2 regions of the Pseudomonas sp. PME37.24/006 genome follow, and region 2 is predicted to be linked to the other one. Evidence: predicted binding sites of a transcription regulator. Region 2 holds the regulator's gene; the other holds the start of a gene.
The links. The regulator FliA, encoded in region 2, starts transcription of late flagellar genes. The targets are predictions, from matches to a motif close to CTAAAGTTTNNNNNNNNNNNGCCGNTAA.
Positions count from the first base shown of each region.

Region 1: the regulator FliA is predicted to act here: its motif matches at 4,405-4,432, upstream of ACZ3GY_RS22115 (methyl-accepting chemotaxis protein).

Region 1 covers NZ_JBVHNL010000005.1:249,890-257,939, forward strand. The annotation lists gene ACZ3GY_RS22105 (NAD(P)/FAD-dependent oxidoreductase) at 1-1,015, opposite strand, end outside; gene ACZ3GY_RS22110 (glutamine synthetase family protein) at 1,070-2,434, opposite strand; gene ACZ3GY_RS22115 (methyl-accepting chemotaxis protein) at 2,761-4,338, opposite strand; gene ACZ3GY_RS22120 (FAD-dependent oxidoreductase) at 4,528-5,604, opposite strand; gene ACZ3GY_RS22125 (HDOD domain-containing protein) at 5,798-7,012, opposite strand; gene gabT (4-aminobutyrate--2-oxoglutarate transaminase) at 7,142-8,050, opposite strand, start outside.
Region 2 covers NZ_JBVHNL010000002.1:682,275-690,324, reverse strand. The annotation lists gene flhA (flagellar biosynthesis protein FlhA) at 1-1,436, shown strand, start outside; gene flhF (flagellar biosynthesis GTPase FlhF) at 1,452-2,759, shown strand; gene fleN (flagellar synthesis regulator FleN) at 2,847-3,686, shown strand; gene fliA (RNA polymerase sigma factor FliA) at 3,683-4,426, shown strand; gene ACZ3GY_RS08710 (chemotaxis response regulator CheY) at 4,580-4,954, shown strand; gene ACZ3GY_RS08705 (protein phosphatase CheZ) at 4,974-5,762, shown strand; gene ACZ3GY_RS08700 (chemotaxis protein CheA) at 5,774-7,987, shown strand; gene ACZ3GY_RS08695 (protein-glutamate methylesterase/protein-glutamine glutaminase) at 8,030-8,050, shown strand, end outside.

The DNA.
Region 1 (8,050 bases), on a different contig from region 2:
GCACGCCTTTCAGGCTCGGAAAGGTACGTTCAATGCCGGGCCGCAACTCGGCCGCGATATCACGCGAGTCGCGCCCGGAGTAGTTGGCGCCGCCGCCGAATAGCAGGCGCCCATCGGCGGTCAGGCGGTAGTAATCGAGCACGAAGCGGCAGTCGTAGACGGCCAGATCCTGAGGATTGATCTGCGCAGCCAGTTCGCCCAGCGGCGCGGTGGTAACGATGCCGCCCATGGCCGGGAAGATCATGCCCTTGAGCTTTTCCGGCTCCAGCTTGTGGTACACGTCGCCGGCCAGCATTACCTGATTGGCGACCACCCGCCCCTCGGCCGTGACCAGCGTCGGCGTGGCGCCGTGGACGATCTCCAGCACCGGCGAGTGCTCGAAAATCAGCGCGCCCAGGCTGTGTGCCGCCCGCGCTTCGCCCAGACACAAGTTCAGCGGATGCAGGTGCAAGTTGCGGGTGTTCTTCAGCGCACCGAGGTACAGGTCGCTGGCCAGGTGGGCGCGTACGCCGCTGGTGTCCAGCAAGGTCAAGTCCGCCTCCATGCCACGGCGCAGCGCTTCGTCGTGGGAGGCACGCAGTTCATTGAGGTGGGCGGGTTTCATCGCCGCGTGCAGGTGGCCGTGCTTGAGGTCGCAGGCGATGCCGTAGCGACGCACCCGTTGCTCGATGATGTCATGGCCGCGCCAGCGCAGGTTCCAGATGAAGTCGTCGACCTCATCGCCCAGCCGCTTGCGCATCTGCTTGGTCATGGCGGTGTCGCCCGACAGGCTGCCGGTGACCTGCCCGCCATTGCGGCCGCTGGCGCCCCAGCCGATGCGGTTGGCTTCCACCACGGCGATCTTGAGGCCACGCTCGGCCAGTTCGACCGCAGTGGCTACGCCAGTGAACCCACCGCCGATGATCGCCACATCGACCCGCACCTCACCCTGCACGCTCGGGTAGTCGCTTTCCTGGTCGATGCTCGCGCTGTAATAGGATGGGCTGCGCTCGGCTGCCGTAGCCATGTCTTTCATGTCAGTTCCTTAGCGGCCCGCCTGAGCGCGCCACGATAATCATGTTGTGCACGTTCACGCCTGAGTCAGGTACCAGCGCCAATCCTGCTCGCCGACTTCACCCATGAAGCGGCGCTGCTCCTCGCGCTTGACCGCCAGGTACACGTGCAGAAACTCCGCACCCAGGACCTCTGGCGCCCAGGTCGAAGCTTGCAGCGCGGACAGCGAGGTGAGCCAGTCGGTGGGTAGCAGGGTCTTGGCCTGGGCATAGCCGTTGCCTTCGATGGGCTCGCCGGGGTCCAGCTCCTCGCGGATACCCCGGTGGATACCGGCAAGGATCGCCGCAGCGGCCAGATAAGGGTTGGCGTCGGCGCCGCAGATGCGGTGCTCGATATGCCGCGTGAACGCCGGGCCACCCGGCACGCGCAGGCTGACGGTGCGGTTATCCACACCCCAGGTCGGCGCCAGCGGTGCGTAGCTGTTGGCCTGGAAACGCCGGTAGGAGTTGGCGTTGGGGCAGAACAGCAGCAGCGAGTCGAGCAGGCTGGCGAGCATGCCACCCACCGCGTAACGCAGCAGCGGCGTACCCGCAGGCGCCTCGCTGGCAAACAGGTTGCGGCCCGAGGCGTCGTTCAGGCTGACATGCATGTGCATGCCGGTGCCTGCCAGGTGATCGAACGGTTTGGCCATGAAGCAGGCCTGCATGCCATGCCGGTGAGCCACGCCCTTGACCAGGCGCTTGTAACGCACCGCCTGATCCATGGCCTGCAACGCATCGCCATGCTCCAGGGTGATTTCCACCTGCCCCGGCGCGTACTCGGAAATCGCGGTGCGGGCGGGGATGCCCTGAGCCTTGCACGCGGCATACAAGTCAGCGAGAAACGGCTCGATCTGCTCCAGCTCGCGCAGGCCATAGACCTGGGTATTGCGCGGCCGCCCGCCATCGGCATCCAGGGCCGGCTGCGGGTGGCCGTGGGCGTCGCGCTCGGCATCGAGCAGGTAGAACTCCAGCTCGCAGGCCATCACCGGGTAAAATCCCTCGGCCTGCAGCCGCTCGATCACCTGCACCAACACATGGCGCGGGTCGGCGATGCTGGCCGGCATGCCCTCCTGCGGGTGCATGCTGACCTGCACCGCCGCGGTGGGGATCAGCCGCCAGGGCAGGCGCACCAGGCTACCGGCCAGAGGGTAGGCACGGCAATCAATGTCGCCGACGTCCCAGACCAGCCCGGAATCCTCCACGTCATCACCGTTGATGCTCAGGCCGAGGATGGTGCTCGGCAGTGGTCGCCCGCTGCGGTAAACGGCGAGCAGTTCGTCACGGTGCAACAGCTTGCCGCGTGGCACGCCGTTGGCGTCGATGATGAACAGTTCGAACAGTTCGATATCGGGGTTTTGCGCGAGGAAATCCTCGGCGTCTTGCAGCGGAGCGAATTGCATGATGACTTCTCATATAGCCATGGGCGACCGTCACGGGTGACCCGGATCGAATTATCGGCTGCATGGGCAGCCCGGCATCATAGCGAAGCGAGAAGAACATCCGGCGGGCGGGCGTGGCGGCAATGCCAGAGGGCCCAGAAGGTGAGCGTCTGTGGCAGCGCCGTGGGTTCGGGCGCCCGCCCCCGCGAGTGCAAGGCAGGCAGAACGATGACAGGGGCTGAACTGCAAAGCGGGCTAGACATGTCAACGAGGCTCGCACGCGGCAATAGTCGCGTTAAATCGTTATTACTGCACCTTCAGATAGCCACATGCTAAACAATCACCTTTCAAGGCTCCGGCTTGTAACCCAGCCGTAAACCGCCCCAGTGCTTGCCCTGCACATGGATCGGTACGGACAGGTCGTGCATCAGCTCGCCGGTGTCACGCATGTAAGTCTGTAGCAGCACGCGCTGCTTGTGGCTGCCGCAGCGGATGCCGGTACGGTCGTTGAACAGCCGCTTGCTGCGGCTCTTCACGGTATCCACGGCGCGATCACCGGTGGGCGGATGGTTGAACGCCTCGTTGTGGGTCGGCACATAGCCTTCCGGGGTGGTGGAAATGGCGAACACCAGGCCTTCGTGGCGCTTGAGCAGCGGCTCTTGGAGGATAGGCAAGACCTGATCCGCATAGCCGTCGAAACGGGTCTTGAACTTGGCCGGAAAGCTATTGGGGATCGGCTGGTACTGGCGGTCGAACAAATCCGCCAGGCTGATACGTCCGGCCTGAATATCGGCCTCGAACTGCCGACCAATCGCCGCAGCGCCTTCCAGCGCGAGGTCGTAAATGCGTTGGTGGTAACTGTCCAGGCCGACACTGGCGAGCCGCTCACTGACGGTTTCCGCCTGACCGACCAACTGCTCGGCCGCCTTGCCCAACTGGCGGGTCTGGTCTTCGCTGCTGCGCACATCACCGCGCAACTGCTCGACCGCCACCAGCAGCTCGGCCAGGTGTTCGTGGTTGCTCGCCGTACCGGCACTGATCTGCGCTACCTGGGTGTCCACATCGGCCGCTAGGTCGGCGATACCGCGCAATTGCTCGCCGGTGAATTCGATCTGCCGGGCGGCCGCTTCCAGCTCATCAGCCTGGCGCTGGATATGGCTGACCACCGCCGTGCTCTGCTGGCGGATATCGGCGACCATCTGCCCGACTTCACCGGTGGCGGTGGCGGTACGACCGGCCAAGTTGCGCACCTCATCGGCGACCACTGCAAAACCGCGGCCCTGCTCGCCGGCACGGGCGGCCTCGATGGCGGCGTTGAGCGCCAGCAAGTTGGTCTGGCTGGCGATGGACTGGATCACCTGGGTGACCTGCTCGATCTGCTCGGTACGGGCGCTGAGCCCGTCGATCAGCTCGCGGCTGGCAGCGGTCTGTGCACTCAGTTGCTGCATGCGGCTGATCGCCTGCTGTAGCTCGGCCTGGCCGCTGGCACTGCTGGTACGCACGGTTTGCGCGGCGCCCAGTGTCTGGCCGGCGAGTTCGGCATTGCTCTGCTCGGTGCGAGTCACGGCATGGGCACCTTCGCCGATCTGCTCGACCGCGGCCAACTGCGACTGCAGCTTGCCGGCCAGCTGCTGCACAGTGAAGGCCACCTGAGCTGCCGACAGGGCGTTATGACAAGTGTGTTGCGACAGGCTCCGGCTCAGTTCATCCAGCGAGGCTGCTGGCGCGGCGTCGGCGGGCGGCTCAGCAGCCTTGCGCCAGGGCCCGAACCACGGCCACAGCGCCAGCAACAGCAGCGCAATGGCGCCAAGATAGGGCGGCAGATGCACCTGCTGCCAGACCACCAGCAACGCGAGCAAGCCGAGCACGTGCAGGGCCAATGCCAGCCGGTCATGCGTAAAACCAGAACCCATGGCGAACCTCATTATTTTTATAGTGCCGGGATGTCGGGCGCAGCGGGCGCGCCGGCAAGGGCCGAGCCTTGTTTAAGCTCATCGGCAGCGCGGGGCGTATCTGTAGAGGCGCGGCAGCCGCCCAACCGAGTTGACCACCTCATCATGCGCCGGGCTATGGCACTTTGGTAGCAGAGGGTCGGCCGCTTGGGGGAATGCAGGTCAGCGCTTGAGGCTGTGGCGTTTGACGAAGGCGCGGTCGAAGTAGTCCTTGCAGCGCCCGTAGAACTGCCCGCCGGCGCTCCACTGGCGCCAGCCGAACAAGGCGCCGCCATCACCACTGGCCAGCAACAGCGGGCGCTGGCCGCTGGTTTTGAGGTCACGCAGCGGCCCGCCACGCAGCGCGGCGCTCAGGTTGGCGGCCAGCACCGGCACCTGGCGCATGGAATACAGGCCGCTCTTGCGCACGCCAGGCAGGTTGGCGCAATCGCCCACGGCGAATATCTGCGGGTGGGAATGGCTCTGCAGAGTCGGCGCGGTGTGCACGAAGCCATCGCCATCGCAGCTCAGGCCGCTGTCGGCGATCCATGGGAACGCCTGGGCGCCACTGGCCAGCAGCAGCCGGCCGCCGCGCCACACCGCCGCGTCGCCACTGATCAGGCAATCGCCGTCGATGCGGCTGATCGGGCAATGCTCGCGCACCTGCACCCGGCGCATGCGCAGATGGCCCCAGGCGCGCATCCGCAAACCGGCACAGTGGCCGGCCAGCAGCGGTTCGCCACAGAACAGCGCCAGCTGCGGTACCTGATCGGCCAGCGCCAGGGCCATTTCCACGCCCGCCACGCCGCCACCGAGAATCGCCAACGGCTGGGGATCACGCTGCCAGGCCTGCCAGCCGGCGATGAAGCTGTCCACCGGCTTGACCGCCAGCACGTCCATCGCGTCGCCCTCGCGGGGCGGACAGGCGACCCGGTCGCCGGTATTCAGCGACAGCCAGTTGCTCTGCAGCACGCGACCATCGCCCAGGCTCAATTGCCGCGTGGCGGCATCCAGCGTCGTCACCGGCGCGACGATCAGCTCGACCTGGGCGGCCTGGCACAACGCGGTCAGCTCGATCTGGCAGTCTCCGGCGCCATAACGCCCCGCCACCAAACCGGGCAACATACCGGCATGCCAGGTGTGCTCGGCGCTGGCCACCAGGCCGATGCGACCCGCCGGCCGCTCGATCAGCGCCCAGCGCCGCAGAACCCCGAGATGGGCCGGGCCTGCGCCTACCAGCAACAGATCGTAGTCAGTCATCTACACCGATATCCTTGTGAGCCTGAGCAGAGCGGCGCGGGCCGCCCAGCGGAAAGCAGAACGAGCTTTGACCGAAACACGCGCGGAATGATCCGCGTTCCCCGAGCATGGCGGCAGCAGGTCGTTTCGAGCAAGAGAAGAGACGCTTGAGGCAGGCTTTCGACACATTTTTGCGGCGTGATTTATGCCGAGATCACGCCACAGACGCCTGAGCAGGCAGGCGCTCGAGCACTCCGAGGTCGAGGCGCAGCAGGCGCACGCAGCGGGCCTCGCGCAGCTCGCTGGGGCTTTGCGAGGCACCGAGAGCGACCACCTGCCCAGCGAGGTTGAGCACCAGCGCTTCGCGGGAGAACACCCCGCTGTTGAGGCTGTAATAAGCCGCCACCAGCTCGCGCAGCCCGAAGGGCAGGCGCCAGCGGATACGAAGCGCCGAGCCGAAGCTGGCGGCGCGCAGGCGGATGGCCTGCTCGATTTCCTCATCACTGAGGCTGCCGCCGGCGTCCTGCCAGTCCTGCATGCAGCGCAGCAGCGCCAGCTCGCCGATGTTGTGCAGCAGGCCGGCGGTGTAGCAGAGCTCGGCGTCCAGCGACAGCTCGCAGGCCAGCCAATGAGCGACCTCGGCACTGCGCTGGGCGGCGGCCCAGGTGCGCACGCCCTGCTCGGCCAAGCGCGGGTCACTGAGCCGTGCGTTGCGCTGCACGGAAAGCCCCAGCACCAGATTCAGGGTACGTGCCACCCCCAGACGCGGCAGGGCCTGGGCCAGGGTCTGACAGGGTGAGCCGTTGTGGTGAGCGGCACTGTTGGCCGCAGCGATCAGGCAGGCGGTAATCTGCGGGTCACGGGTGAACACCTGCTCCAGCTCACGCAGGCTCGGCTCGCTGCTGTTCAGGTACTGGCTGACCGAGTCACGCACCGAGGCCAGCAGCGGCGCGCCCTGCCCCTCTTCGCGCATGGCATCCAGGTAATCCTCGAGGCGGTTCACCAGCAGCGGACGAATCGGGCACAGCAACTCCTCGCCCTCGCTGAGCAACAGCCCGGCCAGGCGCTGGCGCAGTGCTTCGGCGTTGAAGGGTTTGGCCAGGTAGGCGGTGGGCGCCAGCGGCTTGGCGGCGCGCACGCTGTTGGCATCCAGGCGACCGCTGATGAGAATGAACGGCAGCGCCGGAGTACGCGGGTGGCGGCGCAACTGGCGCAGCAACTCCAGACCATCGACACCCGGCAGCTCGCTGTCGGCGATCACCAGTTCCGGCAGACGCCGCTTGCAGCGTGCCATGGCCGCCTGGCCATCGCTGACACGGATCACCACGGCGTCGCAGCGCACGTCGAGCACCAGTTGCTCGAGCAGATCGGCCGTCCACGGATCGGTATCGGCGATGAGAACTTCCGGGGCGGTGGCCGCTGCAGACATCTACAAACCTCTTCACATAGGTGTAAGAGGCTCAGTATAGACAGGTCAGCAAGCGCTCTGCCGTAGCCCAACAGGGAAAACGCAGGCAAAAAAAGACCCGCCGAAGCGGGTCTTTTTCAACGGCGTGGCTTACGCCAGTTCGTCGAAGCACTCGGCAACGATGGCGATGCCTTTTTCCAGCTGGGCGTCCGGGATGGTGACCGGCATCAGGAAACGCACCACGTTGTAGTAGGTGCCGCACGACAGCAGGATCAGGCCCTTGTCGCGCGCCTTGGCGACGATTTTGCCAGTCAGCTCGGCAGCCGGTTTGCTGTGGTCGCCGCCTTCGAACAGCTCGATGGCGATCATCGAACCCAGGCCACGTACGTCACCGATCACCTTGTGCTTGGCGGCGATGTCGCGCAGGCCGGCCTTGAGCTTCTCGCCCACGGCGTTGGAGCGATCCAGCAGCTTCTCTTCGTCGAACACCTTCAGCACGGCCAGGGCCGCGGCGCAGGCGATCGGGCTACCGGCATAGGTGCCGCCCAGGCCACCGGGGGCGATGGTGTCCATGATCTCGGCCTTGCCGCTGACGCCGGAGATCGGGAAGCCGCCGCCGACGGATTTGGCGAAGGTGGTCAGATCCGGCACGACGCCCAGTTGCTCGGTGGCGAAGAAAGTACCGGTACGGCCAGCGCCGGTCTGCACTTCATCAGCGATCAGCAGGATGCCGTGCTGGTCGCACAGAGCGCGCAGACGCTGCATGAAGGCTGGCGAGTTGACGTAGAAGCCCCCTTCGCCCTGCACCGGCTCGATGATGATCGCGGCGATGTCCTGAGGCTGGGCATCGTTCTTGAAGATGCGCTCGATGCTGGCGATGGACTCGTCTTCGCTGACGCCATGCAGCTCGCACGGCGCAATGGCACGGTACACACCGGCAGGCATAAGGCCCATGCCCGCGGAGTACGGCGCCACCTTACCGGTCAGCGACAGGGTCATCATGGTGCGGCCGTGGTAGGCGCCGGTGAAGGCGATCACACCAGCACGGCCGGTAGCGGC
Region 2 (8,050 bases):
AGCACGGCCTGAGCTTCGGCGATGCTGGCCGCATCTACACCCTGCTGACCATCGGTGACGGCCTGGTGGCGCAGATCCCGTCGCTGCTGCTGTCGACTGCCGCAGCGATCATGGTGACCCGGGTTTCCAGCTCCGAAGACATGGGCGCCCAGGTCAATCGTCAGATGTTCGCTTCGCCACGCGCGCTGGCTGTGTCGGCGGCGATCATGATCGCCATGGGCCTGGTGCCCGGCATGCCGCACATGTCCTTCATCAGCTTGGGTCTGGTCGCCGCTGGCGCTGCCTACTGGATCGCCAACAAGCAGCGCAAGACCAAGGAAGTCGAAGTCCAAGAAGTACAGCGTCAGCAGGAGCTACTTCCCGCTCAGCGCGCTCAGGAAGTCAAGGAACTGGGCTGGGATGACGTGATGCCGGTCGACATGGTCGGCCTGGAAGTCGGTTACCGGCTGATTCCGCTGGTCGACCGCAACCAGGGCGGGCAGCTGCTGGCGCGGATCAAGGGCGTACGCAAGAAGCTCTCTCAGGAGATGGGCTTCCTGATGCCGTCCGTGCACATTCGCGACAACCTGGATCTGCAGCCTAACGCTTATCGCCTGACCTTGATGGGGGTCAGCGTCGCCGAGGCCGAGGTGTATCCGGATCGCGAGCTGGCGATCAACCCGGGCCAGGTGTTTGGCACCCTCAACGGCGTGGCCGCCAAAGATCCGGCGTTCGGTCTGGAAGCTGTGTGGATCGATCCAGGCCAGCGCGATCAGGCGCAGTCCCTTGGTTACACCGTGGTGGACGCCAGTACCGTAGTCGCCACCCACCTCAATCAGATTCTGCACAAGCATGCCCACGAGCTGCTAGGCCACGAAGAAGTCCAGCAATTGATGCAATTGTTGGCGAAAAGCTCGCCAAAACTGGCAGAAGAGCTGGTTCCCGGCCTGATCTCGCTGTCGACCCTGCTCAAGGTTCTGCAAGCACTGTTGCAGGAGCAGGTGCCGGTACGCGACATCCGTACCATCGCCGAAGCCATCGCTAACGTCGCCCCGAGGAGTCAAGATCCCGCCGCCATGGTTGCCGCAGTACGCGTCTCGCTGGCTCGCGCAATCGTGCAAAACATCGTGGGACTAGAGCCGGAGCTGCCTGTGATCACCCTTGAACCAAGGTTGGAACAGATATTGCTAAATAGTCTTCAGAAGGCCGGTCAAGGCTCCGAGGATGGCATCCTCCTGGAGCCTGGCATGGCCGAGAAGCTGCAACGTTCCCTGGTGGAAGCAGCGCAGCGTCAGGAGATGCTTGGCAAGCCGGTGATTCTGCTGGCGGCCGGGCCGGTTCGGGGAATGCTCTCGCGTTTCGCCCGGTTGGCCGTCCCGAGCATGCATGTTCTGGCGTACCAGGAAATTCCGGACAACAAGCAGGTCACCATCGTTGCGACGGTGGGGCAGAACTAATCGAGGGTACGGGCCATGCAGGTCAAACGCTTTTTTGCCGCCGATATGCGCCAAGCCATGAAGCTGGTTCGTGATGAGCTGGGCGCTGATGCGACCATCATCGGTAACCGCCGCGTGGCAGGTGGCGTGGAGTTGACGGCCGCACTCGATTATCAGGTTCAACCCGCTCCGGCGCGGCAACCGAATCCGGCCCTGGAGGCCGAGCTGCGCAAGACGCAGTCGCGCATCGCCTCCGCTCAGGCCGAGCTGAGCACCCGTGCGCAGCTCGATGCCGGTAAGGATCGTCAGCTGTTCGCCGAAGCGCCGAGCGTGGCACCAGCCGACAGCCTGGACGCCGTACTTGAGCGTCAGCAGAAGAAGCCGGCCTCGGCTTCGGTCGACCAGTCTGCCCTGGAATCCATGCGCTCCGAATTGCATGGCTTGCGTGAGCTGATCGAAATGCAGATGGGTTCCATGGCCTGGGGGCAGATGCAGAGCCGCCGCCCACAGCAGGCCGCCCTGTGGCGCCGCCTGCAGCGCATGGGTTTGCCGGCTGAGCTGGCACGCACACTGCTTGAGCGCGTTGCCTCGCTGAGCGATCAACGCCAGGCTTGGCGTATGGTGCTGGCGCACCTGGCACACTCGATTCAGACGCCCAAGCAAGAGCCGATGGAGGAGGGCGGTATGATCGCCCTGGTCGGCCCGGCTGGCATGGGCAAGACCACCACCCTGGCCAAGCTCGCGGCACGCTACGTACTCAAGTACGGCGCTGCGAATATCGCGCTGGTGAGTATGGACAGCTACCGTATCGGTGCTCAGGAGCAGCTCAAAACGCTGGGCCGTATCCTTGGCGTTTCCGTGACCCACGTTGATCCAGGTCAGTCATTGACTCAGGCGCTGGCGCCGTTGGTGCGCAAGCGAGTGGTTCTCATCGATACTGCCGGCCTGCCAGCCAATGACCCAGCGCTGCGTATGCAATTGGAGACCCTGGCAAGCCGAGGCATCAACGCCCGCAATTATCTGGTGCTGGCTGCAACCAGCCAGGCGCAAGTGCTCAAGGCGGCGTATCACAGTTACAAGCGCTGTGGGCTGGCCGGCTGCATTCTGAGTAAACTGGATGAGGCAACCAGCATGGGAGAGGTATTGGGTCTGGCTATTAGCCACCGTCTACCGGTAGCCTATCTGGCAGACGGCCCGCGAATTCCGGACGATGTACATGTGCCGCGCAGCCATCAGTTGGTCAGCCGTGCTGTAGGCCTGCAGGCTCCGGATGAACCGAGTGAGGATACGATGGCCGATATGTTTGCCGGGTTGTACCAAGACCCGGCACGACGCGCAGGATGATCATGCAGGTGTGGCGAAGCGCTGGCTGTGGTCGTTCCAGCAGCGCACAATGGCCATGTGGCTCTAAAGCGAAGTTAGACAAGGTGTATAGATAACATGGGTATGCATCCCGTACAGGTGATCGCGGTGACCGGCGGCAAGGGCGGCGTTGGCAAGACCAATGTGTCGGTGAATTTGTCGTTGGCGCTGGCGGATCTCGGTCGGCGCGTCATGCTCATGGATGCTGACCTGGGGCTGGCCAACGTCGATGTATTGCTCGGCCTGACGGCCAAGCGCACCCTGGCTGACGTCATCGACGGCCAGTGCGAGCTTCGCGATGTTGTCCTGCAGGGTCCGGGTGGCATTCGTGTCGTGCCGGCGGCCTCCGGTACTCAGAGCATGGTGCAGCTTACGCCCATGCAGCATGCTGGTCTGATCCAGGCTTTCAGTGATATCAGCGACAACCTCGATGTACTGATCGTGGACACCGCCGCGGGCATCGGCGACTCGGTGGTGAGCTTCGTACGTGCTGCGCAGGAAGTGCTGGTGGTGGTATGTGACGAGCCGACCTCGATCACCGACGCTTACGCGCTGATCAAGCTGCTCAATCGAGACCACGGCATGAACCGTTTCCGGGTGCTTGCCAATATGGCGCATAGCCCGCAAGAGGGTCGTAATCTGTTTGCTAAGCTGACCAAGGTGACCGACCGTTTTCTGGATGTTGCGCTGCAGTACGTGGGCGCAGTGCCTTATGACGAATCGGTACGCAAGGCCGTACAGAAACAGCGTGCGGTATATGAGGCGTTCCCTCGTTCGAAGTGCGCGCTGGCGTTCAAGGCGATTGCCCAGAAGGTTGATGCGTGGCCATTGCCGGCCAACCCGCGAGGCCACCTGGAATTTTTCGTTGAACGCCTGGTGCAACAACCGACTGCAGACACGGCTGTATGACGACAGCCTCTGGACTCCGTATGTACAGCAAGGCAACAGCACGAGATTCACAGCATCAGTTGATTGAACGTTACGCGCCATTGGTCAAACGCATCGCCTACCACCTGTTGGCGCGTCTGCCTGCCAATGTGCAGGTGGACGACCTTATTCAGGCCGGCATGATTGGCCTGCTTGAGGCATCGCGTAAATACGACGCCGGTAAGGGCGCCAGTTTCGAGACGTTCGCGGGTATCCGTATCCGGGGTTCGATGCTCGATGAGGTGCGCAAGGGTGATTGGGCGCCGCGTTCGGTGCACCGCAACAGCCGGATGGTCAGCGACGCAATCCGAAAAATTGAAGCGAGAACGGGAAGAGACGCTAAAGATCAGGAGGTTGCTGCCGAACTCCAATTGAGTCTCGAAGATTACTACGGCATTCTTGGCGACACTTTGGGTAGCCGCCTGTTCAGTTTCGACGATCTGTTGCAAGAAGGCGAAAGCGGTGGGCTGCAGGAAGACACAAGCTCCTTGCTCCAAGGGCCTTCGCATGAGCTGGAAGACAATCGTTTCCAGGCAGCGCTGGCCGACGCTATCAGCAATCTGCCGGAGCGTGAGCGGTTGGTGTTATCGCTGTATTACGACGAGGAGTTGAATCTCAAGGAAATCGGCGAGGTACTGGGAGTTAGTGAGTCGCGGGTCAGCCAATTACACAGTCAGTGTGCCGCGCGTTTACGCGCACGGTTAGTGGAATGGCGCGCATAAGGAATTAGCAGGGCGCTGGAAAAACACAGTGAACGCAGCAAAGCCGGGCGCAATAGTTTTGCGGCGTTCCGCCAGGCCGGTTTCACGATTTATAAGCGCTTCAGAATGCTGATGGCGTTTTAGGACTGTACGGAGGTCGACTTGGACAAGAACATGAAAATCCTCATCGTCGATGATTTCTCGACGATGCGCCGGATCATCAAGAATCTTTTGCGTGATTTGGGCTTTACCAATACGGCGGAAGCCGACGATGGCGTCACGGCCTTGCCGATGCTGCAAAGCGGCAGCTTTGACTTCCTCGTGACCGACTGGAACATGCCGGGCATGAGCGGAATCGATCTGCTGCGCGCGGTGCGTGCGGATGAACGCTTGAAGCAAATGCCAGTGTTGATGGTGACGGCAGAAGCCAAGCGTGATCAGATCATCGAGGCCGCTCAGGCTGGTGTGAACGGCTACGTGGTCAAGCCATTCACCGCCCAGGTGCTCAAGGAAAAGATCGAAAAAATCTTCGAGCGGGTCAACGGCTGATGTCTGCCGCGAGGTTGTTATGGAACACGAAGATTCTCAAGAGGCCGACCTCGAGTCGACTCTGAAAAGCAATGCCCGCCAACTGGTAAGCAGCCTCGAACAAGGCAACTTTGGCGAAGCGGTACAGCTGATCAATGAACTGAACAAGGCGCGCGACCGTGGTCTTTACCACGAAGTCGGCAAGCTCACGCGTGAGCTGCACAACGCCATCGTCAATTTTCAGCTTGACCCTCGGGTGCCCCACGCCAATGAAGTCTCACAGATATCTGACGCGACGGAGCGGCTCAACTACGTCGTGACCATGACCGAGCGTGCGGCCAATCGCACCATGGATCTGGTCGAGCAGAGTGCACCACTGGTCAATGATTTGAGCAGCGAAGCCGATGCTCTGAGCGAAGATTGGGGGCGTTTCATGCGCCGTGAAATGGGCGCTGAGGCTTTCCGTGAGTTGGCCAAACGCATCGAGCTGTTTTTGGCGCGCAGCCAGCGTGACAACAGCAAACTGTCCGGGCACCTCAACGACATTTTGCTGGCGCAGGACTATCAGGATCTGACCGGGCAGGTGATCAAACGCGTCACCCAGTTGGTGACCGAGGTAGAGAGCAATCTGCTGAAACTGATGCTGATGGCCAGCCAGGTCGACCGTTTCGCCGGCATCGATCACGATCACAATGAATTACGTGTAGAGCAGAACAAACAAAAAAATACGTCCCATGGTGAAGGTCCACAGATTCATGCCGATAAGCGTGATGACGTCGCATCGAACCAGGACGACGTCGACGATTTGCTGTCCAGCCTGGGATTTTAGGAGCACGTCATATGAGCTTCGGCGCCGATGAAGAAATCCTCCAGGATTTCCTGGTAGAGGCCGGCGAGATTCTCGAGCTGTTGTCCGAGCAGTTGGTGGAGCTGGAAAGCCGCCCGGACGATATGAATCTGCTCAACGCGATTTTTCGGGGATTTCACACGGTAAAAGGCGGGGCAGGCTTCCTGCAGCTCAATGAGTTGGTGGAATGCTGCCATATTGCCGAGAACGTGTTCGACATCCTGCGTAAGGGTGAGCGTCGCGTCGACTCCGAGTTGATGGACGTAGTGCTCGAAGCGCTGGATGCCGTCAATGGCATGTTCACCGAAGTACGCGAGCGTGTTACGCCGACGCCGGCTTCTCCCGAGCTGCTGGCAGCGCTGGCACGACTCGCTGAGCCTGCTCCTGCCGCAGGGTCTGTTGCGGTTGCTGCAGCTATGCCCGTTGAATCAGTAGCCCAGGCCGCCCAAGCAGAGGCGGACATCACCGACAGTGAGTTCGCACAGCTCCTCGATGCTCTGGACGACGAACCACAACCGCAAGCGAGCGCTTCGGACGACGAAATCAGCGACGATGAATTCGAGTCGCTGCTCGATCAGTTGCATGGCAAAGGTCAGTTCGCGGCTTCGGCGACAGCCGCTGTCGAAACGGCTGCGCCTGTACCGGCCAGTGTCTCGAGCAGCGCCAATGGCGACGACATCACCGATGACGAATTCGAGGCTCTGCTCGATCAGTTACATGGCAAAGGCCAATTCGTCGCTGCTGCGGTAGAGGCGCCGGCACCGACGGCTCCTGCTGCGTCCGCCAGCTCTGCGGCGCAGAGCGATGAAATCACCGATGATGAGTTCGAGTCGCTGCTCGATCAGCTGCACGGCAAAGGTAAGTTCGTCGAACCAGCGGCGATCGCTGCTGTTGCCCCAGCTGCGGCGCCGAAACCTGTAGCCAAACCCGCTGTGCCGGTAGCAGCCAAGGCTGTACCAGCACCGGCGACCAAGGTCGAGCCTGCTAAAGCCGCTGCCGTAGCGCCGGCCGCTGCTCCTGCTCCTGCTCCAGCGAATGAAGCGGAAACCACCGTGCGGGTCGATACCGCGCGTCTGGACGAAATCATGAACATGGTCGGCGAGCTGGTGCTGGTGCGTAACCGCCTGGTGCGCCTGGGGCTCAACAGCGGCGACGAGGCCATGTCCAAGGCTGTGTCTAACCTCGATGTTGTGACCGCCGATCTGCAGACCTCGGTCATGAAGACCCGCATGCAGCCGATCAAGAAGGTCTTCGGGCGTTTCCCGCGCTTGGTTCGTGACCTGGCTCGGCAACTGAAAAAAGAGATCAACCTGGAACTGGTTGGTGAAGAGACGGATCTCGACAAGAACCTCGTCGAAGCCCTCGCCGATCCATTGGTTCACTTGGTGCGCAACGCGGTTGACCACGGCGTGGAAAGCCCGGAAGAGCGCGAGGCTGCCGGAAAGTCGCGTACCGGTCGCGTGGTGCTGTCTGCCGAGCAGGAAGGCGATCACATCCTGCTGATGATCACCGATGATGGCAAGGGCATGGACGCCGACGTGTTGCGCAGCAAGGCCGTGGAAAAGGGCCTGCTGGACAAGGACGCGGCCGACCGCCTGACCGATCTGGAATGCTACAACCTGATCTTCGCTCCCGGCTTCTCGACCAAGACCGAGATTTCCGACGTGTCCGGCCGTGGCGTCGGCATGGACGTGGTGAAGACCAAGATTTCCCAGCTCAACGGCACGGTCAACGTGTTCTCGCAGAAAGGCCAGGGCTCAAAGATCGTCATCAAGGTGCCATTGACCCTGGCGATCATGCCGACGCTGATGGTGATGCTGGGCAACCAGGCGTTTGCCTTCCCGCTGGTCAACGTCAACGAGATCTTCCACCTCGACCTGTCGCGCACCAACGTGGTCGACGGCCAGGAAGTGGTGATCGTGCGTGACAAGGCATTACCGCTGTTCTATCTCAAGCGCTGGCTGGTCAGCAAGGCTGCCCACGAAGAGCAAGGCGAAGGCCATGTGGTGATTCTCACCGTCGGCAATCAGCGTATCGGCTTCGTCGTCGATCAGCTGGTCGGCCAGGAAGAGGTGGTGATCAAGCCGTTGGGCAAGATGCTGCAAGGCACGCCTGGCATGTCGGGTGCGACCATCACCGGCGACGGGCGCATCGCCCTGATTCTCGACGTGCCAAGCATGCTCAAACGCTACGCACGGCGTATCTGATCGTCCGCGGCGCGGCCTCTGCCGTGCCGCTTAGGAGTGTTTATGGTTGTCAAGGTACTGGTG